Regions from separate parts of the Fulvimarina uroteuthidis genome, predicted to be linked through region 1. Evidence: predicted binding sites of a transcription regulator. Region 1 holds the regulator's gene; each other region holds the start of a gene.
What was found. Region 1 encodes LexA, which represses DNA repair genes until DNA is damaged. Its sites were predicted from a motif close to TGTTCNNNNTGTGTTCNG; they were not measured.

Region 1 (9,861 bases):
CGGAAGCCCTGCGCGCCACGGGGCTTGCCCACATTCTGGCGATTTCCGGGCTCCACGTCGCGCTCGTCGCCGGCTTTGCCATGATGTCGATCCGCCGGGGGCTGGCCCTGTTCGGTCCCCTCGCCCTCGTCTGGCCGATCAAGAAATGGGCGGCCGTCGGCGCGATCCTCGTCGCATCCTTCTATTTCGTCGTGTCGGGATCGAGCGTTGCGACCGAGCGGGCCTATCTCATGCTTCTCGTCATGCTGCTCGCGGTTCTCGCCGACCGTCCGGCCATCACGATGCGCAACGTCTCGATCGCCGCCATCGTCATCCTCGCGCTCAGTCCGCACGCCGTGCTGACCGCCAGCTTCCAGATGAGCTTCGCCGCGACCATCGGGCTCGTCGGCGTTTTCGGCGCCTACACGCGCCACAAGCACATGCGGTGGCGCACCCGCGGGCGCACCGAGCCGCCCTCGGGCGGCATCGCCCGGTCGGTTCTGATCTACATTGCCGGAACGGCGGCCACCGCACTGATCGCCGGGCTCGCGACGGCCCCTTATTCGATCTACCATTTTCAGCGTTTCGCCCCGTTCGGCCTCGTCGCGAACGTCGCCGTCATGCCTCTGTTCGCGCTTCTCATCATGCCGATGGCGCTGATCGGCGTGGTGTTGATGCCCTTCGGCCTCGATTCCCCGGCGCTTGCCGTCATGGGGTTCGGGCTCGACGTTCTGATAGGGGTCGCGGTCCGCCTCAGCCAATGGCTGCCGGACCAGCCGACCGGCATCGTCTCGCCGCTGGCGCTCATCGCCATGACGCTCGCGCTTCTCGTCTTCTGCGTCCCGGTCGGACGGCTGCGATGGGGAGCGGTTCCGATCGCCGGGCTGGGCTTTGCGTTCGCCGCAATACCGTTGGAACGGCCCGATGTCCTGATCTTCGAGGACGGCAAGACGTTCGCGGTCCTCGAAGACGGGGACATTCTTTATTCCGCAAAGCGGCCCAACGGCTTCGTCGCGGATCAATGGGACCGCGCCTTTCTTGCCGGCGGTGTGGAACGGGGCAGCCTGCAAGGCCTGGACGACTGCGCGTCGCAGCTCTGTCGCTTTTCGACCGGCAGCGGCATCGAGATCGCCTATACCACCGACTACCGGCTTCTCGGCCAAGCGTGCGACGCGGCGGACATCGCCATCGTCGCGCGGGCCGCACGCCAGACGCGCTGCCGGTCGGGCGCCCATCTCGTGACCTTCAGGACCCTGAGACGCACCGGTTCGCTCGCCATCCGCCGCGACCGCGCCTCCGGCGACATCCTGATCGAGCGTTCGATCCCGGAAGACCCGGCGCCGTGGAACCGGCACCGCCTTGCTGCCTGGCCGGAATATTGGAAGAATCCGGCGCCGAGGGACCCGCCCCTTGCGCCTAGGCCGGACGCGCCGGACGCGGGCGCGCATGCGGCGCCGCCGATCCGCGACGCGTCGTCCGGCGGCAAAGGCCCCGTCCCGACGCTGCCGGCGGCGGCAACGACATCTTCCGTTGCGCAGCGATCGGACGCGTTGGACGCGAACCCGCCCTTGGCGCCGTCCGGCACGCCGGATCGCGACAGGTCAACGTCCTCCACCGGCCCGGCCGCGGCCGAAACGGGCGGGCGGTCGATCCCTCAGTAACGGCGGATGAGGCCCACCAGCTTGCCCTGGACCTGAACCCGGTCCGACCCGAAGATCCGCGTCTCGTAGGCGGGATTGGCCGCTTCGAGCGCGATCGTATCGCCCTTCTTGCGAAACCGCTTGAGGGTCGCCTCTTCCTCGTCCACCAGCGCGACGACGATCTCGCCCTGGTTCGCCGTATCGCCGCGCCGGATGACGACCGTGTCGCCGTCGAGGATGCCGGCCTCGATCATCGAGTCGCCCTTGACCTCTAGCGCGTAATGCTCGCCGCCCCGCAACATGTCGGGCGGAACGGAAATCGAATGGGTGTTGTGCTGGATTGCGGAAATCGGCACGCCGGCGGCGATCCGGCCCATCACCGGGATCGAGATATTGGCGCCGGGCGCACGGCCGCCTCCCGCCTCGTCCGGCCGGGTGCGAGCCCCCTTGGAGCCTTCGATCACGCTCGGCTTGAACCCGCGCGGCGGCGGGGTCTGGGCCTCGGTCCGGCGCATCGCCTCGGGCAGCTTCAACACTTCGAGCGCGCGTGCGCGGTTGGGGAGGCGGCGGATGAACCCGCGCTCCTCCAGCGCCGTGATCAGGCGATGAATGCCCGATTTCGACTTGAGGTCCAACGCGTCCTTCATCTCGTCGAACGAGGGCGGCACCCCGGTCTCGGTCAAACGCCGATCGATAAAGGACAGAAGTTCGTGCTGCTTGCGCGTCAGCATACGGATCGGAGCCTCCAAAACAAAACCTGAACAACGGTATCTGTTCTTATTGTGTTCTGCAAGTGGAAGGAGCGAACGAATCGGGAAACATCCCTGTCCCCTTCGAGTCGGCAACGCCCCGGGGCACCTCGCCCGGGTTGCGGACCTGCGGCAAAATCTTCGTAAAGGCGGATATTCGTGTCCAGCGTCCCTATCTGGAAGGAAACGCGACCTCAATCCGACAGGAGACGAAGCATGATCCAGACCGCCTCGACCCGCTCGCGCACGCGCCGCCTTTCCGCCCTCGGTTCCCTTCTCGCCTCCGGCGTGCTCCTGGCCTCTCCGGCGCTTGCGCAGGAAAGCTTTTCGATCGACGGCAGCGAGGGCACCGCACTGACCGCGACCCCGCTGGCCGACTTCGAAGAACCCTGGGCCATGACGTTCCTGCCGGACGGATCGATGCTGGTGACGGAAAAGGCCGGCACGCTGCAGCACGTCTCGCCGGACGGCACCAAGACCGCCGTCGAGGGCATGTTCGACGTCGCCTATGGGGGGCAGGGCGGCTTCGGAGACGTGGTGGTCAGCCCCGACTTCGAGCAGTCGAACGCCATCTACCTCTCTTATGCCGAAAGCCTCGACGACGGGGCGACGTTCGGTGCCGCTGTCGCACGGGCCGTGCTCGACACCTCCGGAGGCACGCCGAAGCTGACGGACGTCACCAAGATCTGGGAGCAGGAGCCACACGTTCCCGGCAACGGGCACTATTCGCACCGCATCGCGTTCGGGCCGGAAGGGTCCGATCAGGAAGGCTTCATGTTCATCACCTCGGGCGATCGCCAGAAGCAGACGCCCGCCCAGGACATGGACAAGAACCTCGGCAAGATCGTCCGTCTCAACCTCGACGGCTCGGTCCCCGCAGACAACCCGTTTCAGGACCAGGGCGACCTTGCCAAGCAGTTCTGGACGGTCGGCAACCGCAATCTGCTGGGCATCGCCTTCGACGGCGAGAACCGATTGTGGGAAACCGAGATGGGGCCGCGCGGCGGCGACGAGTTGAACCTCGTCACGCCCGGATCAAACTATGGCTGGCCGGAAGCCTCGAACGGCGTCAACTATTCCGGCGTTTCGATCCCCGATCACGACCCGTCGGAAGACGGCTTCGCCGCTCCCAAGGTCTCCTGGGTGCCATCGATTTCGCCGGCCGGGTTGATCATCTATGACGGCGAGACCTTCGCCGACTGGCAGGGCGACGCGTTTCTCGGCGCGCTCTCGGGCCGTGCGCTGGTCCATGTCGACATCGAGGGCGAGTCCGCCAGCGAAGCGGAGCGCTTCTCGTGGGACAAGCGCGTTCGCGAGGTCGAACAGGGCCCGGACGGCGCGATCTGGGTGCTCGAGGACGGCAATGGCGGCCGGTTGATCAAGCTGACGCCGGCAGACGAAGCGAGCTGACGCGGGCTCGAACGACAGGGCCTCGCCGGCTGCAAGCGCCGGGGAGGTCGACCATGACCCCGCCGGTGCCTTTTTAAAAGGGCTCGCACGCGCCCGTACCGCTGCCCCGTCCGTATGGCATGGGGTCGGGGGCGCCGGACCGCCGCCGTCCGTCCCCGCGATCCGGTCTTCGAGGCCGGCGGATGGAGCCGGTCGTTCCGGTCCTTTTGCGACACGATTTGCGCCGATCCGGAAGCGGCGACGAAGGCACTGCGAGCGAACCTTCGAGCATCGGCGTTTGGTCGGACGCGGGATGCGCCCGCTATCCGTTGGCGTTCGAACATCGGGCTTTCCGACAATCGATCCCGATTTTCGGGCCGCTGTTCTAGGGACGCACGAACGCCGCACGGTCCCGTTCGCAGGCCTCGCGCACATGGCATCGGGGATAATGATCGTTGACGAAGCCCATGGACTGCATGAAGGCATAGCATGTCGTGGGTCCGACGAAGCGGAAGCCGGCCTTGCGAAGCGCCGCCGACAGCCGCCGGGAGGCGGGCGTGACGGGGTTGGCGCGTATCCATTCGGGCGTCACCTGGTCTGGCCGTTCGGTGGCCGCAGGCTCGTGCGCCCACAGGAACGAGGCCAGCGAGCCCTCCGCCTCGATCACCGCCGCCGTCGCCTTGGCATTGCCGATCACGGCTTCGATCTTGCCGCGATGGCGGATGATCCGGGCATCGGCGACAAGCCGGTCCACATCGCTTTCGCCCATCGCCGCGACCCGTTCGATCTCGAACCCGTGAAAGACCTCGCGAAACGCGTCGCGCTTCCTCAGGATCGTGATCCAGGACAGGCCGGCCTGAAAGCCTTCGAGGCAAAGCTTCTCGAAAAGCCGCCGGTCGCATCCCACGGGGCGCCCCCACTCCTTGTCGTGATATTGCCGGTAGAGCGGATCCTGCCCCGCCCACCGGCAGCGGCAAAGCCCATCCTCCGCGCCTTCGAGCAGGCCTGTGTCCGCGTGGTCGTCCATGACCCGAAGGATAGGCGACCGCCTCGCAAAGGCCAGCGCGAAAGCGCGCCGCGACACCCGGCGCATCGGCCGCCGGAACCGGCATGTCGATTTTTTTCCCGACAAAGGGTTTCCAATCCTGCGCCGAACCGATATATCGACCCTGCCCGACAACGGGCCATTGGGGAATAGGTTAACGGTAGACCCACGGACTCTGACTCCGTTAGTCCTGGTTCGAATCCAGGTTCCCCAGCCAGCACTCTCCAAATCATTGTAATCTTTTTCTCTCTTGATTGAGAATCCGTCAGCTTATCGTTCTCGCACTTGGGCCAAACCTGTAGTCCAGAGGTGATGGCCATTGTCGTCCGTCCGGGCTCTCGGACGAAGGAACCCGGTCGGTGGCTCGGCGGCATGACATTCCCACTCTCGAACGGCGTGGGCACACGTTTTGTTGGCGTGCTCGCGTGCCCGTGCGCTTCAGGCGCATGCCTCGGCAGGCGCGCTTGTCCTTCTCCCTGCGGTTGTCCGATCATCGCAAGGCGATCTACATGGCGCAGCGTCTGAACACGCTCCTTGCCGACCTGACCGTGAGACCGACTGCCGCCATGACGACGAAGGATCAGCTCGAACAGATCTTCCGCGCCGAGATCGAGCGCATGAACACCTATCTCGAGGACATCGCATTCGCCGCGCGGCGCGCAGGGACAACGGACGATGTCCGCGAGATGGAGGCCGATCTCGAGGTCGGTTGGGCGTACCGTCAGGGAGGCCGCCAGCATGCGGGTTCTAATTTCGCTCAGACGGTGAGTGTCGAGATAGGAGGCGAGCGAGCGCTTCACGTCGATGACGAGGGCGGAACGATAGCGCCGGTTCACGGTGACGAGGTCCGGCGTATAGGTCGACTTCGCCTTCGCGTCGGCATCGAAGGACAATCCGACGAGCGCCCCCGATCTGTTATGCGCAACCGCTTCAAGGGCGGCCGCCGTTACCGGAAGCCGGACGCTGCTGCCGAGGACGACGAGATCGGGGTTCGCCGCTCCGATCGCGATCATCGCGTCCTCAAGCAGCTTGCCCTCATGGAACGAGACCGAGCGGATGAGGGCCGCGACCGCGATGTAGCGACCGAGGATCGCGTCCGGGCTCGGTACGGCGGCAGCGACCTGAGCGACTGCCTTCTCGACGAACGGCTCAAGGTCGGCTGCGATGGCGTCGGGATCGAGGCGGCAGGGATAGGAGCGCGGCAGGTCCGCAGGTGCCGACGCCCTGTTCGAACGGTGTGAACCGGATGCGATATCCTCAGATGCGACGGTATCCTTGCGATCGGGGGGCGTCCCAACGCACGGACTGATCGAGACAGGGTTCGACTTCGCTGGTGTCGGCAGGGACGTCGAGAGCGCGGACGTTCTCCGTACACCGTGCGGAAGATGTTTGCGGCGGCCGACGCCGCGAGGCGCGGAGCGTGGATGGGTTCATGGGGGATATCCCTTCGATGAGGGACGACCGACGCCATGCATCCCGCCCAGACCAACATTCGAACGGCGGACCGTTCCGAAAGCGGATAGGACAGTATGTACGTCACGCCCGATCGTGCGGTGAGATCTCGCAGGTCGCGAGCCCTACCGTCAGCGAACGGTGCTGGTCGTCTCAGTGAAATGTGGAAAGGCGAACTAGACGAAGCACGCCGGAAAAGGCGGTCTCCGTCGAACAGCCGTTCGGGCCGATCGGATCGATCAGGCGAACGAAACGGCGCAAGCGCGCGCGATTCGGAAGAGACCGATGTGCGTGTTCGTTAAAACTTTCAACGAAGGGACGAAGCGGATATGGCTCGTCATAGCCTGGGACCTCTCACTTAGGTTCTGGGTCAGGCCCTCGTCCGGTGCTGTAACACCGACGGGGGCCGTTTGCTTCAAGGGCGGCGGATGACCCGTTGGTCCGCTGCCTGCCTGATGACCTGCCGCCCTCAACCACCGATCGCAAGGCGTCGATACGAGCAAACTTGCTAACGTGGTTAACGCCGGGCTCGCTTGCGACGGCGCAGTTTCCCGCTCGACCCGTCGACCATCCGCAGGCTATGCAGTCTTCCCACTCAGGTAGCAGTTGTCGAAGCGGACATGGAGTGCGTCGGACATGCTCGTATTCTCGATCGTCATGGCGTTCTCCTCTCGGTGTCGAGAGGGGGCCAATTCTTCGCTTCGTCAGGGGGTCAGTTTCTCAGTTCGCCCGACATCGTGCCCTCTCGGCCCCTTGGCCTGGCTTTACTCCGCCACACTGGCCTGGATTTGCTCCGTCGTTGAGACTGCTACTGCGGTCCGGGACTGAACATCTGGGCCCGTTTCACCAGCAGCAGAAGCCGCCGTCGACGAGAAGATCGACGCCTGTGCAATAGGACGCGGCGTCGGACAGGAGGAAGATCGCGGGTCCGACCATCTCGTCGACGCTTGCCATGCGCTGCATGGGAGTCTGGCTCTCGAACTCTTTGGTCTGGTGCACCATTTCGGGCCGCGTGTTCATTGGCGTCGCGGTGTAGCCCGGGCTGATGGAATTCACGCGGATGCCGCGATCGACCCATTCCATGGCCATCGACTTCGACATATGGATGACGCCGGCCTTGGAGGCGTTGTAGTGGACCTGGTTGAGGCCCCGGTTGACGATTACGCCGGACATGGACGCGATGTTGACGATCGAACCGCCCTTGCCGTGGGCGAGCATGGCGCGCGCTTCGGCGCGGCAGGACAGCCAGACCCCCTTCATGTTGATGTCCATGAGGGTCTGATACTGCGCCTCGTCCATTTCCTCGCAAGGCGCCGCATTGGCGATTCCGGCGGCGTTGACGGCAAGACGCAGCGACCCGAGTTCGGCTTCCGCGCGCTGCACGGCATCGCTCAGCGCCGTCTGCGACGTGACGTCCGCTGCGATCTCGACCGATCTGCGGCCGGTTCCGGCAATGAAGTTCGCCGTCTCGGCAAGGCCACCATCCGTGCGCCGGTCGATCAGCGCCACGTCGGCGCCGCTCTGGGCAAGGCCCATGGCGATGCGCTGGCCAATGCCGCTGCCGGCTCCAGTGACGAGGGCGACGCGACCCGAGAGATCGAAGAGGGCCGGGGCATTCAAGGTGATTTCGGGCATGGGAAGGGTCCGGTGTTGTCGGTAATCGATGACGAGATGGGGTGGAGATCCGTATGGCCGAGGATCAGGACATGATCAGCCCGCCATCTACGTTGATCGCCTGTCCGGTGATGTAATCGGCGTCTTCGCTGGCGAGAAAGGCGATCAGGGCCGCGACGTCCTTGCCCTTGCCGGCGCGCTTCATCGGAATGTTCCGCACCCAGCTCGCCATAAGTTCGCCGGGAGCGTAGTCACCGAGCATCTCGCCCCAGACGCGGTCGTTATAGTCCCACATATCCGTCTCGATGATGCCGGGGCAGACGGCGTTCACCGTGATGCGGTCTTCCGCCACTTCCTTGGCGAGGCTCTGCGTCAGGCCCATCACCCCGAATTTCGAGGCCGCATAGTGCGGCGTGTAGATGAAGCCCTCGCGCGCCTGCCCGGAGGCGATGTTGACGAGGCGCCCGCCGCGCCCGGCCTTGCGCATCCAGCCAATCGCCTCGCGGCAGCACAGGAACGTGCCCTTCGTGTTGACCGCCATGGTGGCATCCCACTCGCGTTCGCCGAGATCTTCGACCTTGGCGATCGTGATGATCCCGGCGTTCTGGACCGAAATGTCCGGCGGACCGAACTCCCGCTCGGTCTTCTCGTAGAGCGCGGTGACCGACTGCGCGTCGGCGACGTCGCAGACGACCCCGATGGCGGCCGCGCCGGTCTCTCGAAGCGACGCCGCGGCGTCCTCGACCTGCGCCTCGATCGAGGCGATCACGAGATTGGCCCCTTCGCTCGCGAAACGATGGGCGATCGCAAACCCGATCCCCTTATTGCCACCGGTCACGACGACGGTTCGTCCTTCGAAGCGCTTCATTGGGCTCTCCTTTCCCATCAGGCGGTCGCAAGTTCCATGACCGAAACGTCGTTGGCTGCCTCGCGGTCAAGGATTCCCGCCTGCCGGCCCGCCGCCATGACCATGATCCGGTTCGATACGCCCAGAACCTCCTCGAGATCGGAGCTGACGACGATGACCGCGACACCCTCCGCAGCCAGGGCGACGATGATCTCGTAGATCGAGGAACGTGCGCCCACATCGATGCCGCGGGTGGGCTCGTCGAGGACGACCACCTTCGGATTTCGCGCGAGCCATTTCGCGATGACGACCTTCTGCTGGTTCCCGCCCGACAACTCGCTGGCGTTCTGGCCGCCGCGTCCCTTCACGCCGAACTTCTCGATGTTCTCCTCGGCGAAGCGATTGATGCGCCCGCGCGTGACGAACCCGTTGCGGATCAAGCTCGACAGGTTTGCGTAGCCGATGTTCTCGGCGATGGAATGACCGGTGATGAGCCCCTGCTGTTTACGGTCCTCTGGAACGAGGACGATGCCATTGCGGATCGCGGTGCGCGGGTCCTTGGGAGTGATGTCGCGGCCGTTCAGAAGCACCTGTCCGGCCGCAATCGGATCGGCGCCCGCGATGGCGCGCACGAGTTCGGTCCTGCCGGCACCGACGAGACCTGCAATGCCCAGGATCTCTCCCTTGCGCACCTTGAAATTGATGCCCTCGAAATGGCCGAGGCCCGATTTGAGATTCCTGATCTCGAGGACGGTCTCCTCCCCTGGCACCGGCAAAGCCGGGAACATCCGCTCCAGACTGCGCCCGACCATGGCCTCCACGATCGAGCGAACCGGCACGTCCGCCCGGTCGAATTCCTGCACCTTGTCGCCGTCTCGCATGACGACGATGCGATCGGTGATCCGGCGGATCTCCTCCAGCCGGTGCGAGATGTAGATGATCCCGACGCCCTGCTCGCGCAGGCGCGTGATCTGTTCGAACAGTTTCAGGGTCTCTTCGCCGCCAAGCGCTGCGGTCGGTTCATCGAGGATCAGGAGTTTGGCATTGAGAGTCAGCGCCTTCGCGATCTCGATGAGCTGTTGGTTGGCCGTGGAAAGCCCTGCGACGAGGCGGTTCGGCGAGACATCGAGACCAAGGCGCGCAAGC
Region 2 (9,861 bases), on a different contig from region 1:
AACTCCTCCGGCGACAGGATGTCAGTGGCGTGATGGGCCATCTCCATGCGGTTGAGGCCGGCAATGGCCAGAAGCGTCGCGTCCGCATGCCCTTCGGCAAGCTTGCGCAGCCGGGTCTGGACGTTGCCGCGGAACATGATCGTCCTGAGATCGGGACGCATGCGCTTCAAAAGCGCCTGACGGCGCAGCGAGGCCGAGCCGACGGTCGCACCCTCGGGAAGGTCTGCAATGGTCCGGGCGTCGCGCCCGATGAAGGCGTCGCGTACGTCCTCGCGCTCGAGGAACGCCGAAATATGAAGCCCGTCGGGGATCGCCGTCGCCATGTCCTTGGAGGAATGAACCGCCAGATCGATCCGCCCGTCGAGAAGCGCGGCCTCGATCTCCTTGGTGAACAGGCCCTTGCCGCCGACCTCGGACAGCGGCCGGTCGAGAATGCGGTCGCCGGCTGTCGAGATCACCTCGATCGCGAAGTCGGCCTCCGACAGCCCGTGGGCGGCGATGAGACGGGCGCGGACTTCGCTCGCCTGGGCAAGCGCGAGCGGGCTGCCACGGGTTCCGATCTTGAAGATCCTGTCAGTCTCGGCCATGTCGTCGTCCGCCCGTTGTCAGTCTCGCGTGGTCACGTTCGTTTGTCATCAATAGGCAGGCGGGGCGGCCCGTGGCAACGGATGGCCCCGGCTTTTCACGCAAAACGGCAGGCGTGCAGGGTTCGCGGGACCGGACACTGGATCGGCGCGAAGCCTTCCCGCACTTCCATCCCGCGCCCGGACCTGCGAGAACGCCGCATCGGACATGAGGACGGCGTTCGGCATGAACAGCGCAGATTTCCTGGTGGCGGACCGAGGCTTCGGCACGCCCGTCATTCTCGGCATCGAGACGAGTTGCGACGAGACGGCGGCCGCCATCGTCACGCGCGATGCCTCGGGCATGCCGGTCATCCGCTCGAACATCATCTACAGCCAGATCGACGACCATGCCGCCTTCGGCGGCGTCGTGCCGGAAATCGCGGCGCGCGCCCACGCCGAAGCGCTGGACGGCATCGTGTCCGCCGCGCTCGATGCGGCCGGCATCGATCTGTCCGCCGTCTCTTGCGTTGCGGCGACGTCCGGTCCGGGCCTTATCGGCGGCCTGATCGTGGGGTCGGTCACCGCCCGCGCGATCGCCCATGGGCGCGGACTGCCCTTCATCGCGGTCAACCATCTGGAAGGTCACGCGCTGACGCCGCGCCTCACCGACGCGCTCGCCTATCCCTATCTCATGCTGCTCGTGTCCGGCGGGCACACGCAGATCGTTCTGGTACGCGGTCTCGGCGCTTACGAGCGCTGGGGGACGACGATCGACGACGCGCTCGGCGAGGCGTTCGACAAGACGGCCAAGCTGCTCGAACTCGGCTCTCCCGGCGGCCCGAAGGTGGAAGCGGCGGCGCGCGGCGGCGATCCGAAACGCTTTGCGCTGCCCCGCCCCACGCGCGGCGAAACGCGCCTCGATTTCTCCTTTTCCGGCCTGAAGACGGCCGTGCGGCAGGCGGCCCTGAAGGCCGCTCCCTTGAGCGCGGTCGACGTCGGCGACCTCTGCGCGAGCTTCCAGATGGCTTGCGCGGACGTGATCGCCGATCGGATGATGCGTGCATTCGCGAGATTTCGCGCCGAATATTCCGATATCGCGGTTCCGACGGTGGCGGTCGCCGGCGGCGTGGCGGCCAATGAAACCATCCGGCAACGGCTGGACGAAGCGGCGAGAAAAGCGGGCTTCACGCTCGTCGCGCCGCCGCTCAGGCTTTGCACCGACAATGGTGCGATGATCGCCTATGCCGGCCTCGAGCGCTTCGAGGCGGGCCTCGTCGACCGGCTCGATACGCCCGTGCGCTCGCGCTGGCCGCTGGACGAGACCGCCGCACCGCTAGTCGGGTCTGGACGCAGGGGAGCCAAGGCATGAAACAGATCACCGTGATCGGGGCGGGGGCCTGGGGCACCGCGCTCGCCAGCCTTTACGCAAGGGCCGGCAACGATGTCGTGCTTTACGGGCGCGACGCGGCGGCGATGGCCGCCATCGCCGCCGAGCACCGCAACGCCGCCTATCTGCCGGATATCGAGCTGCCGGCCGCGCTGCGCGCGACGAGCGATCCCCGGATTGCCCTGGAGCACGCCGAGACCGTGCTGTTCGTTCTGCCGGCGCAGGCGCTCGACGGGGCGAGCGAGGCTTTGGCGCGCTTCGTGCCGAAGACGGCCCTCCTGGTCCTCTGCGCCAAGGGGATCGACCGGAAGAGCGGACGGTTCGCCTCGCAGATCGTTCGGGAGCGCCTTGCCGACAATCCGTTCTGCGTCCTGTCCGGCCCGAGCTTTGCCCGCGATGTCGCAAGGGGCCTGCCGACGGCCGTGACGGTGGCGGCGCCCACGATCGCGCTTGCGGAAGCGGCGAGCGAGCAGCTTTCGACCGAGGCGTTCCGCTGCTATGCCAGCGACGATATCGCAGGCGTCGAGGCGGGCGGCGCGCTGAAGAACGTTCTCGCGCTGGCCGCCGGCATGGCGATCGGGCGCGGGCTCGGCGAATCGGCCAAGGCCGCCATCGTCACGCGTGGATTTGCCGAACTGCGCCGGCTCGGCGACGCGTTCGGGGCGCAGCCCGAAACCCTGATGGGCCTGTCGGGCCTCGGCGATCTGATCCTCACCTGTTCCAGCGAACAGTCGCGCAATTTCGCCTATGGCGTCGCCCTTGGCCGCGGCGTCGACCGCACGGACCTGAAGCTTGCCGAGGGCGTCTATTCCGCCGGGATCGCGGCAAGGCTTGCCCGCGAGCGGGCCATCGAGGCGCCGATCCTCGAGGTGGTCTCGCACATTCTCGCCGGCGAGATTTCGGTCGACGAGGCGATGCGGACCCTTCTCGCCCGCCCCTTGCGCCGGGAAGCCGAGAGCGTCTAACGCTGCGAACCATCAGTTTGCGAGGAGGAGATCACCCATGTTGTTTGCCATCATCTGCGAGGACAAGCCGAACAGTCTCGAATTGCGCAAGGCGACGCGCCCGGAGCATGTCGACTTCCTGAACGGGCTCGGCGAGACGCTGTCGTTCGCAGGTCCCTTCCTGAACGACGAGGAAGCCCCCTGCGGCAGCCTCGTCGTCGTCGAAGCCAGGGACAAGGCCGAAGCCCAGGAGATTGCCGGCCGCGACCCTTATGCCCGTGCCGGGCTGTTCGAAACCGTCACCGTGCGTCCCTGGGTCTGGGCGATCAAGAAGCCGGCGGACGCCTGAGGAGACACGCATTGCGTTACTGGTTGTTCAAGTCCGAACCCTTCAAATGGTCCTTCGACATGCAGAAGGCGAAGGGCGATGCCGGCCAGGAATGGGATGGCGTGCGCAATTATCAGGCCCGCAATTTCATGCGCGAGATGAAGGTCGGCGATCGCGGCTTCTTCTACCATTCCAACGAGGGCAAGGCGGTCGTCGGGATCGTCGAGGTGATCGCGGAAGCCCATCGGGACTCCACGGCCGACGGCGACCGGTGGGAGTGCGTCGACGTCAAGGCGGTGATGGACGTGCCGAGGCCCGTCACGCTCGATCAGGTGAAGAACGACGAGCGGCTGAAGGACATGATCCTCGTCAACAATTCGCGCCTGTCGGTGCAGCCCGTCGAGGAGGCCGAGTTCCGGCTCGTCTGCGAACTGGGCGGTCTCGATCCGGCCGAAGCGATGGGCGGCTAGACCGCCCCCACGCATCCAGCCGCCGCCGCCCGATCCGCCGGGCGAGCGGCGGAGGTCGCGCACCTTACTGCGCGGCGTCTTCGCCGAAGCCGAGCGGGTTGCCCTCGACGATGGTGCCGGTGCCCTGGCTCTCGCCGTCCTTCGACCATTCGAGCCGGTCGCCTTCTATGGTCGCCTGATAGCAGCCATATTCGGTGTCCGGATAGCACACGCCCTCGTCGGTGATCTCGTATCGGCCGGTGGTCGTGGCGTCAGCATAGGTGCCGTCCTCGCCGAAATAGCTCGTATAGGCAGCGCCCCCCATGCCGCCCTGGAACGTGTTGCCGACGAGGGCCGAGCGGATGTCGTCAGCCGACGATTGGGCGAATGCCGGTGCCGCGAAGGCAAGGGCGGCGGTTGCGGCGAGTAGCGGAAGGCGCATGGACAAATCCTCGATGGAAGGGGGTCGCATCGCGACCGGACCGGGTTACTCCCGGCTATCTCGGTCGCGGCGCCGATTCGGCCACCTTCTGCGACCTGCACATATTGTCCCGCCCGCAAACGTCGGGAGCGCCTGTCGCCGCCTGGCGATCGATGCGCTGCTTCACCTTGGCCGCGATCTCGTCCATCGTGGCGGTGAGCCGATTGATCTGTGACAGCGTGCCGAACTGCCGGGGCGCGTATCGGCTGACGAGATATTCACGCCGGTCGGACATGGCGACGAGATGGGCGGCCGTCCTGCCGCGAAGGCCGAGACCGGACGCCAGGGCATGATCGGCGCGCTTCCCAAGGTCATGGTGAAGCGCACGGATGGCCGCCGGACTGACCCCGTCCAGCAGCATCCATGCGTTGAGATAGAGTTCGACCGCATGGGTCGCCGTCAGCCGGAAGGGCGCGCGGGACAAATGGTCGCCGGACCGGCCGAGCGCAGAAAGGGCGTTGGCCGCGATGCGATATTCTTCCGCGAGACGGAAGATCTCCACGGCCGTCGCTTCGCTTCCGGGGAAGGGGGTGCGCTCGAGGGTCATCCCGGCAAAATCTGCTACCGAAGATGTTAAGGTCGGCTTTCGGCCAGCTGTCCGGAGCCAGGCGACAGAGGCCTGCGCGAATGTTTCTCGTCACGTGGCTAATGCCGGATGAAGCCGGGACTGCGACATCTTGAACCGCGGAACCTTCGGATGGCCGGAACATTTCAGGAACAGTTGAGATCGAACCGAAGAGACATTCCATGTCCGATGCGACACCCAAGACCGATAGCTCGTCGAACACCGAGAAGGACCCTGCCGACTGGACGACCGGAAACGAGCCGATGACCGGTGCCCAGGCCTCTTACCTGAAAACCTTGTGCGAAGAGACCGGCACGCCGTTCGACGAGACACTCGACAAGGCCGATGCCTCGATCATGATCGACAAGCTGCAGGGCCAGAGCAAGCGCGTCGGCGGCGATTGATCCGCGCGACCTGATCCGATCCATCCGCGCGCGTCGTAACGCTCGACGCGCGCGGTTTCGAGCCGCCTCGCACGCCGGAGGTGCGATGCCACAGTCCATGCTGCGGCGCCATTCCATGCGTTCGCCCTTGATCCTTTCTGGAATCGTTCCAAACTGGATGGATCACGCGGCCTGAAGGACTGGAGTGGGCAGGATGAGCCTTGTTCGCAATCTCGGCGACCTGTTCTTCGAGGACGAGGAAAACCGGGTCTGCAGGGATATTCCGGCCAGTGCCTGCCGGGACCAGCCGCAAAATGCCGGCATTCACCTGATCAGCCTGACCGCCACGAAGGCCGGCGACGGGCTTCTCGATCCCAAGCTCATACTGCCCTGGCTTCTGCAGTCGGTCGGCGCGCCGGGTGCGGCGATCGGGCTCCTGGTGCCGATCCGCGAATCGCTGGCGCTGCTTCCGCAGATATTCACGGCCCACCATGTCCGCGCGATGCCGCGCCGCAAATGGATCTGGAGTCTCGGCTCGGCCATCGAAGCGGCAGCGATCTTCGCGATGGCCGCATGTCTCGTCGCGTTCGAGGGCGCGGTCGCCGGCTGGTCGGTGGCGGCCTTTCTCGCCCTGTTCGCGCTCGGCCGTTCGCTGGCGTCCGTGTCCTACAAGGACGTTCTCGGCAAGACGATCTCCAAGACACGGCGCGGCGCGATCACCGGCATGGCGGGTTCCATCGCGGCAGCGCTGGTGCTCGTCTACGGCGCGGCGCTCGCCCTCGACGTTCTGCCGCTCGACAGGACGGTTCTTCTCGTCGGCCTTGGCATCGGCGGCGCGCTGTTCGCGGCCGCCGCCTTCAGCTTCACGATGCTGGCGGAAGAGGCCGGCGCCAACGAGGGCGGCGAAAGCGGGCTGAAAGCGATCCTCGACAATGGACGCCGCGCATGGGCCGACCGACAGTTCCGCCTGTTCGTCACCACCCGGGCGCTTCTCACCGCAACGGCGGTCGCGCCGCCCTATCTGCTTCTTTCGGCTGGCGAAAATGGCGGCGAGGCGCTTGGAACCCTGGGCAGCTTCGTTCTTGCCTCCTCGCTTGCGGCGATTGTCGGATCCTCGGTCTGGGGCTGGCTGTCGGACCGCTCCAGCCGCGCGGTTCTGATCTGTTCGGCGATGGCGGGGTTCGTCGTGCTCGCCGTCTCCTCGGGGCTGGCGCTGGCGGAAGCGACACGGGCGCTCTGGCCGATCGCAGCCCCCTTCGCGCTGTTCTGTCTGATGCTCGCCTATCAGGGTGTCCGGCAGGGCCGGTCGATCCATCTTACCGACATGGCAAGGCCCGAGGACCGGGCCGTCTATACGGCGGTCTCGAACACAATCATCGGCGCGGTGCTTCTGGCCATGGGCGCGTTCGGCCTTCTCGCCGACAGGCTCGGCACGCCCTGCGTGCTCGCCGCGTTCGCCGTTCTCTGCCTTGGCGCGACGGTCACCGCGGCCCGGCTCGAGGACGTCCAGCAGGATGCCGGCGACGGGCGTTGAGGACGCAGGCGGCGCATCCCCTCGCGCCGGGAGCTCTGCGCGGGTGCTTCAGCCGTTCGAGCGGTCCATGTCCCCATCTTCGCCGCCGTCGCCCGTCTCCTCGTCATATCCTGCGTCTTCGTCCTCTTGCGCACCCCCATCCTTCAGAAGGCCTGCCGGGCCGGGATCGACCCGCAGGATGCCCGTCTCGATGTCGAGTTCGGGAATGGCGGCCTCGGAGAAGGGGATCATGATCGTCATGCCCTCGTCGGGCGCGACCTCGAGGAGATCGCCAGCGCCGAAATTGTGGACGGCGATGACGGTCCCCACCGCCTCGCCCGCCAGCGTCTCGACCGTCAGGCCTTCCAGATCGTCGAGATAGAACTCGTCGTCATCCTCGGGTTCCGGCAGGAGCGCCCGCTCGACGAAGAGTTCGCGGCCGTTGATCCGTTCGGCATGGTTGCGGTCGGTGACCTCCGCGAACGTGACGACGACGACGTTCTTCTGCTTGCGCGCCGATTTCACGGTGTAGCGGTTGCCGTCGGCATCCTGCAGGGGGCCGTAGGCGCCGAGATCGGTGGGAATGTCGGTGTAGGATTTCACCCGGCATTCGCCGCGAATGCCGTGCGCACCTCCAATGATTCCAAGGAGAACGGGGTTTTCAAGCGTCATCGAGTTCGACCGTCCGCAGATGAAACGAAAAAGCCCTGCCTTCGAGGGCAGGGCTTTCTCTCATAAGCCTTGTCGCGCACGCGTCAAACCTTCGCGGATCCGGGATCAGGCCGCCTCCATCGATTTTTCCGGTGCCTTCGCGCCGGTCATCAGCGCGACTGCGTCGTTCATCGTCGCCTGCTTCGGATCGATGACGCAAAGCCGCTTGCCGAGCCGGTGCACATGGATGCGATCGGCGATCTCGAAGACGTGCGGCATGTTGTGCGAGATGAGGACGATCGGAATGCCGCGCGAGCGCACGTCCTGGATCAGTTCCAGAACCTTGCGGCTTTCCTTCACGCCGAGCGCTGCCGTCGGCTCGTCGAGAATGATCACCTTCGAGCCGAACGCGGCGGCCCGCGCGACGGCGACGCCCTGGCGCTGGCCGCCCGACAAGGTCTCGACCGCCTGGTTGATATTCTGGATCGTCATCAGGCCGAGCTCGGATAGCTTGTCGCGGGCGATCTTCTCCATCGCGGGGCGATCGAGCATGCGCAGATACTTGCCGGCAAACCCCTTCTTGCGGATTTCGCGCCCGAGAAACATGTTGTCGGCGATGGAGAGTGCCGGCGACAGAGCGAGCTGCTGATAGACGGTCTCGATGCCGGCATCCTTCGCCTCGATGGGCGAGGCGAACCGCACCGGTTCGCCGTGCAGGCGGATCTCGCCTTCGTCCGGCACCACGGCGCCGGACACGGCCTTGATCAGCGAGGACTTGCCCGCGCCATTGTCGCCGATCACGGCAAGGATCTCGCCGGGATAAAGGTCGAAATCGGCATGGTCGATGGCGGTGACGCGGCCGTAGCGCTTGACGATGTTGCGGCCCTGCAGGGTCGGTGTCGGCTTCGTCATGACGAGATCCTCCGGATCCATTGGTCGATCGCGACCGCGACGATGATCAGCCAGCCCGTCGCGAAAAGCTGCCAGAGGACGTCGACGCCGGCAAGGCGAAGGCCCGAATTGAAGACGCCCACGATGATCGCGCCGATGAGCGGGCCGAGGATCGATCCGCGCCCGCCGAACAGCGAGATTCCGCCGATGACGACGGCGGTGATCGATTCCAGATTGGCTTCGAAGAACGAGGTCGGCGACACCGATCCCACGCGGCCGATCGAGGCCCAGGCGGCGATGGCGCAGATCACGCCGGACAGCATGTAGACGCCGATCAGGGTGCGGTCCGTGCGGATGCCGGACAGGTCTGCCGCTTCCTTGTCGTCGCCGATCGCGTAGATGTGGCGGCCGAAGGCGGTCCGGTTGAGGATGTACCAGAGGAGCGCGAAGATCACGACCATCAGGACGACGCCCCAGGTGAGCACCGCGCCGCCCAGGTTGAACCGCTCGCCGAACAGCTTGAGGAGCGGAGCCTCCGCGTCCAGCGTCTGCGAGCGGATCGTCTCGCGATTGGAGAAATAATAGTTCAGCGCGAGGAAGATGTTCCAGGTGCCGAGCGTGGTGATGAAGGGCGGCAGCTTGACCTTGGTGACCAGGACGCCGTTGAGCAGGCCCGTGCCCGCGCCGCAGACCATGCCGACGAGAATGGCGAGGGGAACCGGAAGACCGAATTCGACCGAGAGCCGGCCCATGATGACCGAGATCATCATCATGACGGCGGCAACCGACAGGTCGATGCCCGCGGTCAGAATGACGAGACTCTGGGCGGCCGCAAGAATGCCGACGATCGCCACCTGCTGCATGATCAGCGACAGGTTGAAGGCGGAGAAGAAGTTCGGCGAGACGAGGCCGAAGGCGACCACCGACATCGTCAGAACGATGACCGGGACCATCGTCGGATTGCCGTGGAGAAAATGCTGGGTGTTGCCCAGCAGCCCCCGCGACTTGTGTTCGAACCGTGCGACCGCCTTGTCGCTATCTTTGAGGGACGATTCGTACTCCGTCCCCTTGCCGCCGGTTTGGCTCATGGCGTGGTTGCTCCATCATGAGGAGAAGACATCCACCCGGATATTCGGACGGACCCATTTCGTATCGGAGACGAGACTATGCCGGCCCGCTCCGCCTCCGTGGCATGGGCGCCGAACGGATGACGGACGCGTGACGAACGACGATCGACGAACCCTGATCGAAGGTCCGCGCGTCCGCATGCGCGGGACCGTCGCTTCCGGCGAGCGCCGCTGGCGCGGCGCCCGCAATCAGCGGCGTTCGGGCATCAGCCCCAGCAGCGATCGAGGCCTTCCGCAACATCGATCGATTCGACCCCCTCGACCGGCGCGTCGGTGACGAGATTGACGCCCGTGTTGAAGAAGTCGAGGCCTTCGCTGGGCTGCGGAACCGTGCCGTCCTTGGCGTATTGGGCGATCGCCTCGATGCCGAGGCTCGCCATCTCGAGGGGATATTGCTGCGAGGTCGCGCCGATGACGCCCTCTTCGACATTCTTGACACCAGGGCAGCCCCCGTCGACGGAGACGATGAGGACGCCCTCTTCCTTGCCGAAGGAGCGCAGCGCCTCGTAGGCACCGGCGGCCGACGGCTCGTTGATGGTGTAGACGACGTTGATGTCGGGATCCTGCTGGAGAAGG
Region 3 (9,861 bases), on a different contig from region 1:
GCCGGTCCTGTCGCCCTCGGTCCACGGCCCGACGACCTGGACGTCCTCGATCAGCGGCGAGAGCGTGCCGACGATGGCCGACACCCCGTCCGCGCCGACGGTCACTGGAGACGGGCTCGTCGCCGCTGCCTCTGCGCTTTCGCCGGCCTCTGCCGTGGGCGTGTCCGAATTTATATCGGGGGTGGTCGCAGGCGCCCCGGCGGGCGCCTGCTGCCCGGACGCGTCCGCGGGCGCGGTCTGCGACGCCGGTGGCTCCGGTGTCTGCGCATATCCGGTCAGCGGCAGCATCGAGGCCGCGGAAACGAGAAGAAATGTCGCTGAAACGTATCGCATGGGAGACCTTCTGGCGCGTATGGATGATCAGGCATGGGCCTGCAGCTCGAACCCTCATCTAAGGCTCGCGGCCGGCGGTTCGACCCCTTGCCTGTTCCGGATGCCGTCAGATGTCGAGATCGTCCGCGAACGCCGAGCGCTCCTGGATGAACCGGAAGCGCAGATCGGCCTTGTTGCCCATCAAGGCCTCGACGGCCCCCGATGTTCCAGCCTCGGGCGCTTCGTCCATGACCACCTGGAGAAGGGTGCGCTTGCGCGGGTCCATGGTGGTTTCCTTCAACTGGGACGGCAGCATTTCGCCCAGCCCCTTGAAGCGGGAGATCTCCACCTTGCCTTTGCCCTTGAAGTCCTTCGCGATCAGCCGTTCCCGGTCCCGGTCATCCCGGGCGTACGCCGTCTTCCCGCCCTGCGTCAGCTTGTAGAGCGGCGGAACGGCGAGATAGAGGTGCCCGCTGCGCACCAACTCGGGCATTTCGCGGTAGAAGAAGGTGATCAGCAGCGAGGCGATGTGCGCGCCGTCGACGTCGGCATCGGTCATGATGATCACGCGCTCGTAACGCAGATCGGCATCGCGATATTTCGCGTCGGTTCCACACCCGAGCGCCTGGATCAGGTCGGACAATTGCTGGTTCGCGCCCAGTTTTTCCCGTCCCGCGCTCGCCACGTTGAGAATCTTGCCGCGCAATGGCAGGATCGCCTGCGTCTTGCGGTCACGCGCCTGCTTGGCCGAGCCGCCTGCGGAATCACCTTCGACGATGAAGATCTCGGCGCCCGCTGCGCCGGTCTGCGAGCAGTCCGCGAGCTTGCCGGGAAGGCGAAGCTTGCGCGTCGCGCTCTTGCGGCTGACTTCCTTTTCCTGGCGTCGACGAAGACGTTCGTCGGCCCGGTCGAGCACCCATTCGATGAGGCGCGCGGCGTCCTGCGGCGAGGATGCGAGCCAGATCTCGAACGAATCGCGGATCGACTGCTCGACGATCCGTTGCGCTTCGGACGTGGCGAGCCGGTCCTTGGTCTGGCCGACGAATTCCGGTTCCCGAATGAAGACGGACAGCATGCCGGACGCCGTCGACATCACGTCGTCGCCGGTCACGACGGAGGCGCGCTTGTTGCCCGACAGTTCGGCAAAGGCCTTCAATCCGCGCAACAGCACCGCCCTCAGGCCGGTCTCGTGAGTGCCGCCTTCCGGCGTTGGAATCGTATTGCAATAGGATCGGATCGACCCGTCGTCGGGCGTCCATGCGACCGCCCATTCCACCGCGCCATGCCCGGACACCTTCTCGGTGCGTCCGGCGAAAATCTGCGAGGTGATGCGGTCCTTGCCGATCGAGGTGTCGAGATAGTCCTTCAGGCCGCCGGGAAAATGGAAGGTGTCCCTGGCCGGGATCTCGCTGTCGGCCGGCAACAGCTTGGGATCGCACTGCCAGCGGATTTCGACGCCGCCGAACAGATAGGCCTTCGAACGCGCCATCCGGTAGACCCGCGCCGGATCGAACGTCGCGTGCTCGCCGAAAATCTGCGGGTCCGGGCGGAAGCGGATTCGCGTGCCGCGCCGGTTCTGCGTTTCGCCGACCTCCTCCAGCCGGGTGACCGCATGGCCCCGTGCATAGTCCTGACGGTAGAGCTTGCGGTTGCGCGCGACCTCGACCTCCAGCTTTTCCGACAGCGCGTTGACGACCGAAACGCCGACCCCGTGGAGACCGCCGGAGGTCTCGTAGACCTTCGAATCGAATTTTCCGCCGGCGTGCAGCGTCGTCAGGATGACTTCGAGCGCCGACTTGTCCTTGAATCGCGGGTGCGGGTCGATCGGGATGCCGCGACCATTGTCGCTGACCGTGCAGAAGCCGTTGGTGTCCAGCGAGACTTCGATGAAGTTGGCATGGCCGGCCGTCGCCTCGTCCATCGAATTGTCGATCACCTCGGCGAAGAGATGATGGAGCGCCTTGGCATCCGTCCCGCCCACATACATGCCGGGTCGGCGGCGCACCGGCTCGAGGCCCTCGAGAACCTCGATGTCCGCGGCGGTATAATCGGCGTTCGGGTCGAAGCCCTCGCTCTTCGGCTTGCGCGGATTTGCGGTGCGGGTGGAGGGCAGCTTGCGCGCGGCGTTTCCGGAAAAGAGATCGTCGCTCATGCCGGTCGCCCCATGCCAGGCTGCGGCGTCGTCGCGCCGCAGGATGCAGAATGGGTTCCGGACCAGTTGTGAAAGCGCGTATCGACCATGGTGCCGACGCTACACTTTCACGAAATGTTCTTCAAGCGAAGTCCGTGCGACAGGCGCAGGATGGCATGCCGCCGAACCGAACTATCCACGGCATTCGTCCCCATCCGCAAGGGCGGCGACCGATGCCGGGGCGGATCAACGCCCAAAGCAGCTTCGACGGGCGCATCATCATGCGCCTTGAGCGCGGCTTTCGCCAGGGCGATCAGGCCCGTGTCATGAACCCTTGCGTTCGTCCTCGATCGCCTCGGCATGATAGAATGCGCGCCAGTCGAGGTTGCGGGCCGTCGTCTGGGACATCATGCCTCGAAGCGCGTCTCTCGTATCCAGCGGAACGACGGTCCCCGCGCGCCCACCCACTGGAAACTGGAAGATCGTGGCGCTGGTGCCTGCGCGTGTGTGCGTGCCGGTAGCCATTTGCCTGCTCCTTTCATGTTGCGATGGCAGGTGGATTCCGCCGGGAAGCCGCTGCGTCGCGACGAGCGCGTATTGCCTACTGCGTGACCATTATGCACGAAAATAAAGCAAATGCGATCGCTTCGCGCGGAAGATGGCGTGTCGAGACCGGCAATATCACCTCTATCAACAAGATGTGATCTGCGGCGTAAAAGGCGTGCAGACAGTGGGAATGCCTATTGTTCCGGCGCTTGCCTATCGCGCTGCACAAAATCGAAGCGGTCGTGCCATTGCCCGAGACCGGTCGCGCCCGATCTTGGCACGGCTTTTGCATCTGTTTGGCCGAGGCGGAAGGCACGAAGGTCCATGGGCTAGCCTTTCTTTCGAAAGACCCTCTCAGGAGTATGCAAATGACGAAGTACAGGCTCGAATATATCTGGCTGGACGGCTACACCCCGGTGCCGAACCTGCGCGGCAAGACCCAGATCAAGAGCTTCGACGAGTTTCCGAAGCTCGAAGAGCTTCCGCTCTGGGGGTTCGACGGCTCCTCGACGAAACAGGCCGAAGGCTCGAGCTCGGACTGCGTCCTGAAGCCCGTCTCGGTCTATCCCGATCCGGCTCGGACCAATGGCGCCCTGGTTTTGTGCGAAGTCATGATGCCGGACGGCGTAACGCCTCATCCGTCGAACAAACGTGCGACCATCGTCGATGACGAGGGCTGCTGGTTCGGTTTCGAGCAGGAATATTTCTTCTACAAGGACGGCCGTCCGCTGGGCTTTCCCGAGAGCGGCTATCCCGAGCCCCAGGGCAAGTACTATACGGGCGTCGGCTACGAAAATGTCGGAGATATCGCGCGCGAGATCACCGAAGCCCATCTCGATCTCTGCCTCGAGGCCGGCCTCAACCATGAAGGCATCAACGCCGAAGTGGCGAAGGGTCAGTGGGAATTCCAGATCTTCGGCAAGGGCTCCAAGCGCGCCGCCGACGAGATCTGGATCGCGCGCTATCTGCTGCAGCGCCTCACCGAGCAGTACGGCATCGTGATCGAATATCACTGCAAGCCGCTCGGCGCGACCGACTGGAACGGCTCCGGCATGCATGCCAACTTCTCGACGCGCTACATGCGCGAGACCGGCGGCAAGGACTATTTCCTCAAGCTGATGGCTGCATTCGAGAAGAACGTCGACGAGCATATCGCCGTCTACGGTCCCGACAACCACATGCGCCTGACCGGCCTGCACGAGACCCAGGCGATCGATCAGTTCTCCTGGGGCGTTGCCGATCGCGGCGCCTCCATCCGCGTTCCCCATTCCTTCGTGAACAACGGCTACAAAGGCTATCTGGAGGATCGCCGCCCGAACTCCCAGGGCGACCCGTACCAGATCGCATCGGTGATCCTGAAGACCGTGGCCGAGGTCGAGGGCGCGGAAGAAGGCGGCATCTCCGCAGCTGCTTGATCAGGCGCTTCACCGCGCGCTTCGAGTTTAGCGAAAAGGCCGGGCACGATCGGGTGCCCGGCCTTTTGCGTTTGGAGGCACCGATCCGAAACGTGACCTCGGTCTTCGGATCATCCGATGCCGATCACGTCGATCGTCCGCATCAGACCCCATTCCAGACGTGTGACGGGTGCGGTCGTTGTTCGACTGAGGAAGTTCGGCTGGCTTTCAAGGCACGCAAAGCGAAAGGCGGCAGAGCCTTTCCGCTCGCCGCCCAAACCGCCCAGTGCGCTGAAACGGTCAGACTTCCGCGTAGGCCGCTTTGACGGCGGCCGGCGAGATCATCCTGATCGGACCCGTCACAGATGTGCCGCCGCTGGGTTCCTGGGGCGCAGGGCGCGAATGGTCGGCTGGCACGACATCGTTCGTCGTTGCTTCCAGCCGCCAGGCGGTGAATTTGGCCATGGCCTGTGCTCGCGCCGCAGCTTGTGCCGCGTTGACCGATGGCGCTTGCGCCGGAGCCGATGCCCCGAGCTTTGCGACCACGACCGACTCAGCCTTGCTGTGCTCGGTCGGGGTTGGCGCCCGCATCGGAGTGTACAGAAATGTAGAAATGAAACCGTCGAGAAATAAGTTCATAGCGATTGTCTCGTTTGATTGCGGGAGCATCGCCGAAATCTCTTAGTATTTTCCTATATTGATCATTCAAAACCGATCGATCGTGTGAAACGAAGGCGTGGCGCGTGGGCGCGATACCGGTCCACGGCTCCGGCAGGCGCAGGTCCGTCGCAAGGTCTGCGATCAGTTCCCAATGAGAGCAGAAATCGCTGCGATGTACGCTTCATCCGGAACGATTTGCCCACTTAAGCCGAAGGGCCTGATCGGCGGTCGGAACAAGAAAGGGGCGCCGATGGCACCCCTTTCCTCGTTCGGCGGATCAAGTTCGCGCGTCGGTTTCAATGGTGTCAGACCGAGTAGTACATCTCGAACTCGACCGGATGCGGGGTCATCTCGTAACGCTCGACCTCTTCCATCTTCAGCTTGACGTAGGCATCGATCTGGTCGTCGTCGAAGACGCCGCCGGCCTTCAGGAAGTCGCGATCCGAATCGAGATGCTCCAGCGCTTCGCGCAGGCTCCGGCAGACGGTCGGGATTTCCTTCAGCTCTTCCGGCGGCAGGTCGTAGAGATCCTTGTCCATCGCGGATCCGGGGTGGATCTTGTTCTTGATGCCGTCGAGGCCGGCCATCAGCATTGCCGCGAAGGCGAGATAGGGGTTGGCCGTCGGATCGGGGAACCGCACCTCGACGCGCTTGGCCTTCGGCGACTGGCCGAACGGGATGCGGCACGAAGCCGACCGGTTGCGGGCCGAATAGGCGAGCAGCACGGGCGCTTCGTAGCCGGGAACCAAGCGCTTGTAGGAGTTCGTCGAAGGGTTGGTGAACGCGTTCAGCGTCCGCGCATGCTTGATGATGCCGCCGATATAGAAGAGGCAGCTCTCGGACAGGCCGGCATATTCGTCGCCGGCGAAGGTCGGCTTGCCGTCCTTCCAGATCGACTGGTGCACGTGCATGCCGGTGCCATTGTCGCCGAAGACCGGCTTCGGCATGAAGGTCGCGGTCTTGCCGTAAGCGTTCGCGACCTGATGGATCACATATTTGTAGATCTGCATCTTGTCGGCGTTGCGGGTGAGCGTGTCGAACTTGATGCCGAGTTCGTGCTGCGCGGCGGCGACCTCATGGTGATGCTTCTCCACCTCGAGCCCCATCTCGGCCATGACGGTCAGCATCTCGGAACGCATGTCCTGGGCGCTGTCGATCGGCGGCACCGGAAAATAGCCGCCCTTGATGCGCGGGCGATGGCCGAGATTGCCGGTCTCGTAGTCGGTGTCGTCGTTCGAGGGAAGTTCCGTGCTGTCGAGTTTGAATCCGGTGTTGTAGGGGTCGGTCTTGTAGCGGACGTCGTCGAAGACGAAGAATTCGGCTTCCGGGCCCACGAACGCGGTGTCGCCGATGCCGGATTGGGAAAGGTAAGCCTCGGCCTTCTTGGCGGTGGTCCGCGGGTCGCGATTGTAGGACTCGCCGGAGATCGGATCGAGAATGTCGCAGACGATGGCCATGGTCGACTGAGCGAAGAACGGGTCCATGTAGGCCGTCTCTGGATCCGGCATCATCACCATGTCGGACTCGTTGATGGCCTTCCAGCCGCCGATCGACGAGCCGTCGAACATCGAACCTTCGGAGAACAGGTCCTCGTCGACGCAGGATACATCCATCGTGACATGGTGCATCTTGCCCTTGGGATCGGTGAAGCGGAGATCGAGGAACTTGACGTCGTTGTCCTTGATCTGCTTCAGAATTTCGTTCGCATCGGTCATGATAGTCTTTCCCTGTGAATAGGCTGTAATTTCAGGCTTATGAATTGTGGGGGTCCAAACGACGAACGTTTGTGGCTCAGATTGCGTCCGTGCCCGCTTCGCCGGTTCGAATGCGGATGGCCTCTTCGATGTTCGACACGAAAATCTTTCCGTCGCCGATTCGCCCTGTCTGCGCAGCCTTGCGGATCGCCTCGACAGCCTTGGAAACCACATCGTCGCCGAGCACGAGTTCCACTTTCACCTTTGGAAGAAAATCGACGACATATTCGGCACCGCGGTAGAGTTCCGTATGACCCTTCTGCCGGCCGAAGCCCTTGGCCTCGGTGACGGTAATGCCTTGCAGTCCGACTTCCTGGAGAGCTTCCTTGACCTCATCGAGCTTGAACGGCTTGATGATCGCCTCCACCTTTTTCATCGAGATTCCCCTAGCTTCTAGTCTTCGGCGCGGACGCGCGCCCATCCTTCCACGCTCGCGTGGAATGCGCGTCGGAGCATGGCATGGATAGCAGCGCGTAGGGAAGTAGTCGCAACGGCCGCGCCGGCCAGTTCGAAACCGAATTCGACAAGTTTCGGCCATCAAGGTCCTGCGGACCGGTTTCTCGCCCTATCTCGAAGCCAGGACGAACGCGCGTGCCGACAGTGTACTGAAGCTGGAGACCCGATCATGACCGACGCTCCGATTGCCTCCGGGCCTTACGACGTCGCCCTCCTGACGCCGGACGAGATGGCATCGGCCGATCGGCTGACGATCGCAGGCGGAATCTCGGGCCGGACCCTCATGGGGGCTGCGGGGCGCGCCGTCGCCGAGGTCGCGCAGGCGATGCTCGGCGGTCCGGGCGGCGGCGGCAACGGCGTCAGGGTCGCCTGTCTTGCGGGACCCGGCAACAATGGCGGCGATGCGTTCGTCGCGGCCGAAACGCTTCGTTGCGAGGGGGTGGACGTCGTGGTCTTTTCGGTCTGCGACATCGATCGGCTCGCAGGCGACGCGGCGTGGGCCGCTGCGGCCTATCGGGGTTCTGTAGAACCGTTGGGCGCGTTCACCGGGGACGGTTGCGCACTGGTGATCGACGGTCTTTTCGGTGCCGGACTATCGCGGCCCCTGGATGCGGAAATCGCGAATCTGATCGAGACGGTTGAGCGGGCAGGGGTCCCGGTTCTCGCGATCGACCTGCCGTCCGGTCTGTGCGGCAGGAGCGGAGCGGTTTTGGGCAAGGCGTTTACGGCCGACCGCACGGTGACGTTCTTCCGGCCGAAGCCCGGCCATTTCCTCGAACCCGGACGCTCCCATTGCGGTGTCCTCGATGTGCGGCAGATCGGGATCGCGCCCGATGTCCTGGAGACGATCGCGCCGCGACAGTTCGTGAACCGCCCGGCGCTGTGGCGTGCCGATTTGAGCCTGCCGGTCGACGCCGGCCACAAATACGACCGGGGGCACGCGGTGGTGTTTTCCGGCTCCGCATCGCGGACCGGTGCGGCCCGGCTGGCCGCGGGCGCGGCCCTGCGGGCAGGTGCCGGGCTCGTGACCCTCTTCTCACCGGCAGGCGCCATCCTCGTCAACGCGGCGCAGGTGACCGCGGTGATGGTCGAGCGATGCGACGGCGAACGAGACCTTGCCCGGCATCTGGACGATAGCCGCTTGAAGGCCTTCGTTCTCGGTCCGGGCTTCGGCGTCGGCGGGACGGCACGGGCGTATGCCACGCAGATCCTGAAGGCCGGCCGGTTTCTGATTCTCGACGCCGACGGGATATCGTCGTTCGCCGATCGGCCGGAAGAGCTGTTCGACGAAGCTCTCGGCCAAGCAGGCGAGGGCGGCCCAAACCTTGTCCTGACGCCCCATGCGGGAGAGTTCAAGCGTCTGTTTCCCGATCTTGCGGCGAAGGGATCGCTGTCGAAGCTCGACCGGACCCGTGAGGCGGCGGTGCGCTCCGGTGCCGTCGTCGTCCTCAAGGGGCGCGATACGGTCATCGCCGCGCCCGATGGACGCGCGGCGATCAACGCCAACGGCACGCCTTGGCTTGCATCGGCCGGGACGGGGGATGTTTTGACAGGCATGATCTGTGCCCAGCTCTCGCAGGGCACGCCCACCTTCGAGGCGGCCTGTGCCGGGGTCTGGATGCACGGACGGTCCGCCGAACTCTTCGGGCCCGGTCTCATCGCGGAAGATCTTGCCGGACAGTTGCCCGCAATGTTTGCCGAGCTTCTCGCATAAAGCGGACCGATGCCCGCCCAGGCAGGCGTTCGGAAAGCGCCAGGACGTTCGCGAGGTACGCGGACGGGGCCTTCGCGTGCTCTTTCCTCGAGAAAGAAGGGGTCAGGGGCCGGGACGCGGCGCGGTGTCAGTTGGAAGACATCCGCGCCGCCAATGCTCCCGGCTCGCAGACGGCGATCCGCCTGATGGGATCAGAGCCGCGACCCGGAAGGCGCGGCTTTGGGCTTTCAGTTGTTGCGCAGGGCCTCGATCAATTCGTCCTTCGACATGCCCGACCGCCCCTCAATGTCGAGTTCCTGGGCGCGGTCGTAGAGTTCGTCCTTCGTCCAGTCCTCATAGGCCGGTGCCTTTCCGCCCTTCTTCGACGGCTCCATGTCGGGATTGGCCTGCGCATTCGAAATGGCGGCTGCCTTGCCTTTCGAATGGCCTTGACGGCGAAGATCCTCGTAGAGATCCGGATCTTTCAGGGAAGGGTTCTGTTCATGCTGCTTGTCGGCCATGGTTCGTGGTCCGGTTCTCGTGGTGGTGGATCTTACTTCGGTTCGCGCGTGCCGGCCGCATCGGGCTGCCCGAGGCTGAGATCATCGTCCGGAGAGCGCGCGTCCGCGCGGCTGGCCGGATCCATGCCGACGCTCTCCGCCGTTGCATAGGTATGGCCGCCGCCTGCCAGCAGGCCGAGCGCTTCGCTGATCTGCATCTCGATCGCCGACATGTCGTCGCCGCGATCGGCGTTCTCCCGCGATCCGATCCGCGCGCGGATCTCTTCGAGGCGCTTCTGACGCTCTTCGATCGGAAGGGTCGGGTTGTTGAGCACGTCGTCGATCTCGGCCTGCGTCACCGGCTGGGCGATGCCCTGCGTATCGGCATCGCCGCCAATAGCCTGATCGATCGGTA

Region 2: a site for LexA is predicted at 4,858-4,875, ahead of U0C82_RS04515 (DUF3072 domain-containing protein). Genes of this name have one in related genera too.
Region 3: a site for LexA is predicted at 2,569-2,586, ahead of parE (DNA topoisomerase IV subunit B). Genes of this name have one in related genera too.

The regions. Positions count from the first base shown of each region.
Region 1 covers NZ_JAXLPB010000002.1:262,081-271,941, reverse strand. The annotation lists gene U0C82_RS06275 (ComEC/Rec2 family competence protein) at 1-1,640, shown strand, start outside; gene lexA (transcriptional repressor LexA) at 1,634-2,350, opposite strand; gene U0C82_RS06265 (PQQ-dependent sugar dehydrogenase) at 2,585-3,778, shown strand; gene U0C82_RS06260 (DNA-3-methyladenine glycosylase I) at 4,143-4,784, opposite strand; tRNA gene U0C82_RS06255 (tRNA-Gln) at 4,946-5,019, shown strand; gene U0C82_RS06250 (DUF6538 domain-containing protein) at 5,162-6,043, shown strand; gene U0C82_RS06245 (SDR family oxidoreductase) at 7,098-7,889, opposite strand; gene U0C82_RS06240 (SDR family NAD(P)-dependent oxidoreductase) at 7,954-8,736, opposite strand; gene U0C82_RS06235 (sugar ABC transporter ATP-binding protein) at 8,754-9,861, opposite strand, start outside.
Region 2 covers NZ_JAXLPB010000001.1:969,775-979,635, reverse strand. The annotation lists gene hemC (hydroxymethylbilane synthase) at 1-587, opposite strand, end outside; gene tsaD (tRNA (adenosine(37)-N6)-threonylcarbamoyltransferase complex transferase subunit TsaD) at 811-1,935, shown strand; gene U0C82_RS04540 (NAD(P)H-dependent glycerol-3-phosphate dehydrogenase) at 1,932-2,918, shown strand; gene U0C82_RS04535 (YciI-like protein) at 2,956-3,246, shown strand; gene U0C82_RS04530 (EVE domain-containing protein) at 3,258-3,695, shown strand; gene U0C82_RS04525 (hypothetical protein) at 3,760-4,116, opposite strand; gene U0C82_RS04520 (hypothetical protein) at 4,172-4,702, opposite strand; gene U0C82_RS04515 (DUF3072 domain-containing protein) at 4,903-5,124, shown strand; gene U0C82_RS04510 (MFS transporter permease) at 5,318-6,637, shown strand; gene rimM (ribosome maturation factor RimM) at 6,686-7,288, opposite strand; gene U0C82_RS04500 (ATP-binding cassette domain-containing protein) at 7,394-8,179, opposite strand; gene U0C82_RS04495 (ABC transporter permease) at 8,176-9,246, opposite strand; gene U0C82_RS04490 (sugar ABC transporter substrate-binding protein) at 9,492-9,861, opposite strand, start outside.
Region 3 covers NZ_JAXLPB010000005.1:50,716-60,576, forward strand. The annotation lists gene U0C82_RS14530 (hypothetical protein) at 1-333, opposite strand, end outside; gene parE (DNA topoisomerase IV subunit B) at 440-2,464, opposite strand; gene U0C82_RS14540 (DUF2735 domain-containing protein) at 2,768-2,968, opposite strand; gene U0C82_RS14545 (glutamine synthetase beta-grasp domain-containing protein) at 3,358-4,404, shown strand; gene U0C82_RS14550 (hypothetical protein) at 4,684-5,022, opposite strand; gene glnA (type I glutamate--ammonia ligase) at 5,349-6,758, opposite strand; gene U0C82_RS14560 (P-II family nitrogen regulator) at 6,835-7,173, opposite strand; gene U0C82_RS14565 (NAD(P)H-hydrate dehydratase) at 7,423-8,967, shown strand; gene U0C82_RS14570 (DUF7218 family protein) at 9,195-9,467, opposite strand; gene U0C82_RS14575 (hypothetical protein) at 9,500-9,861, opposite strand, start outside.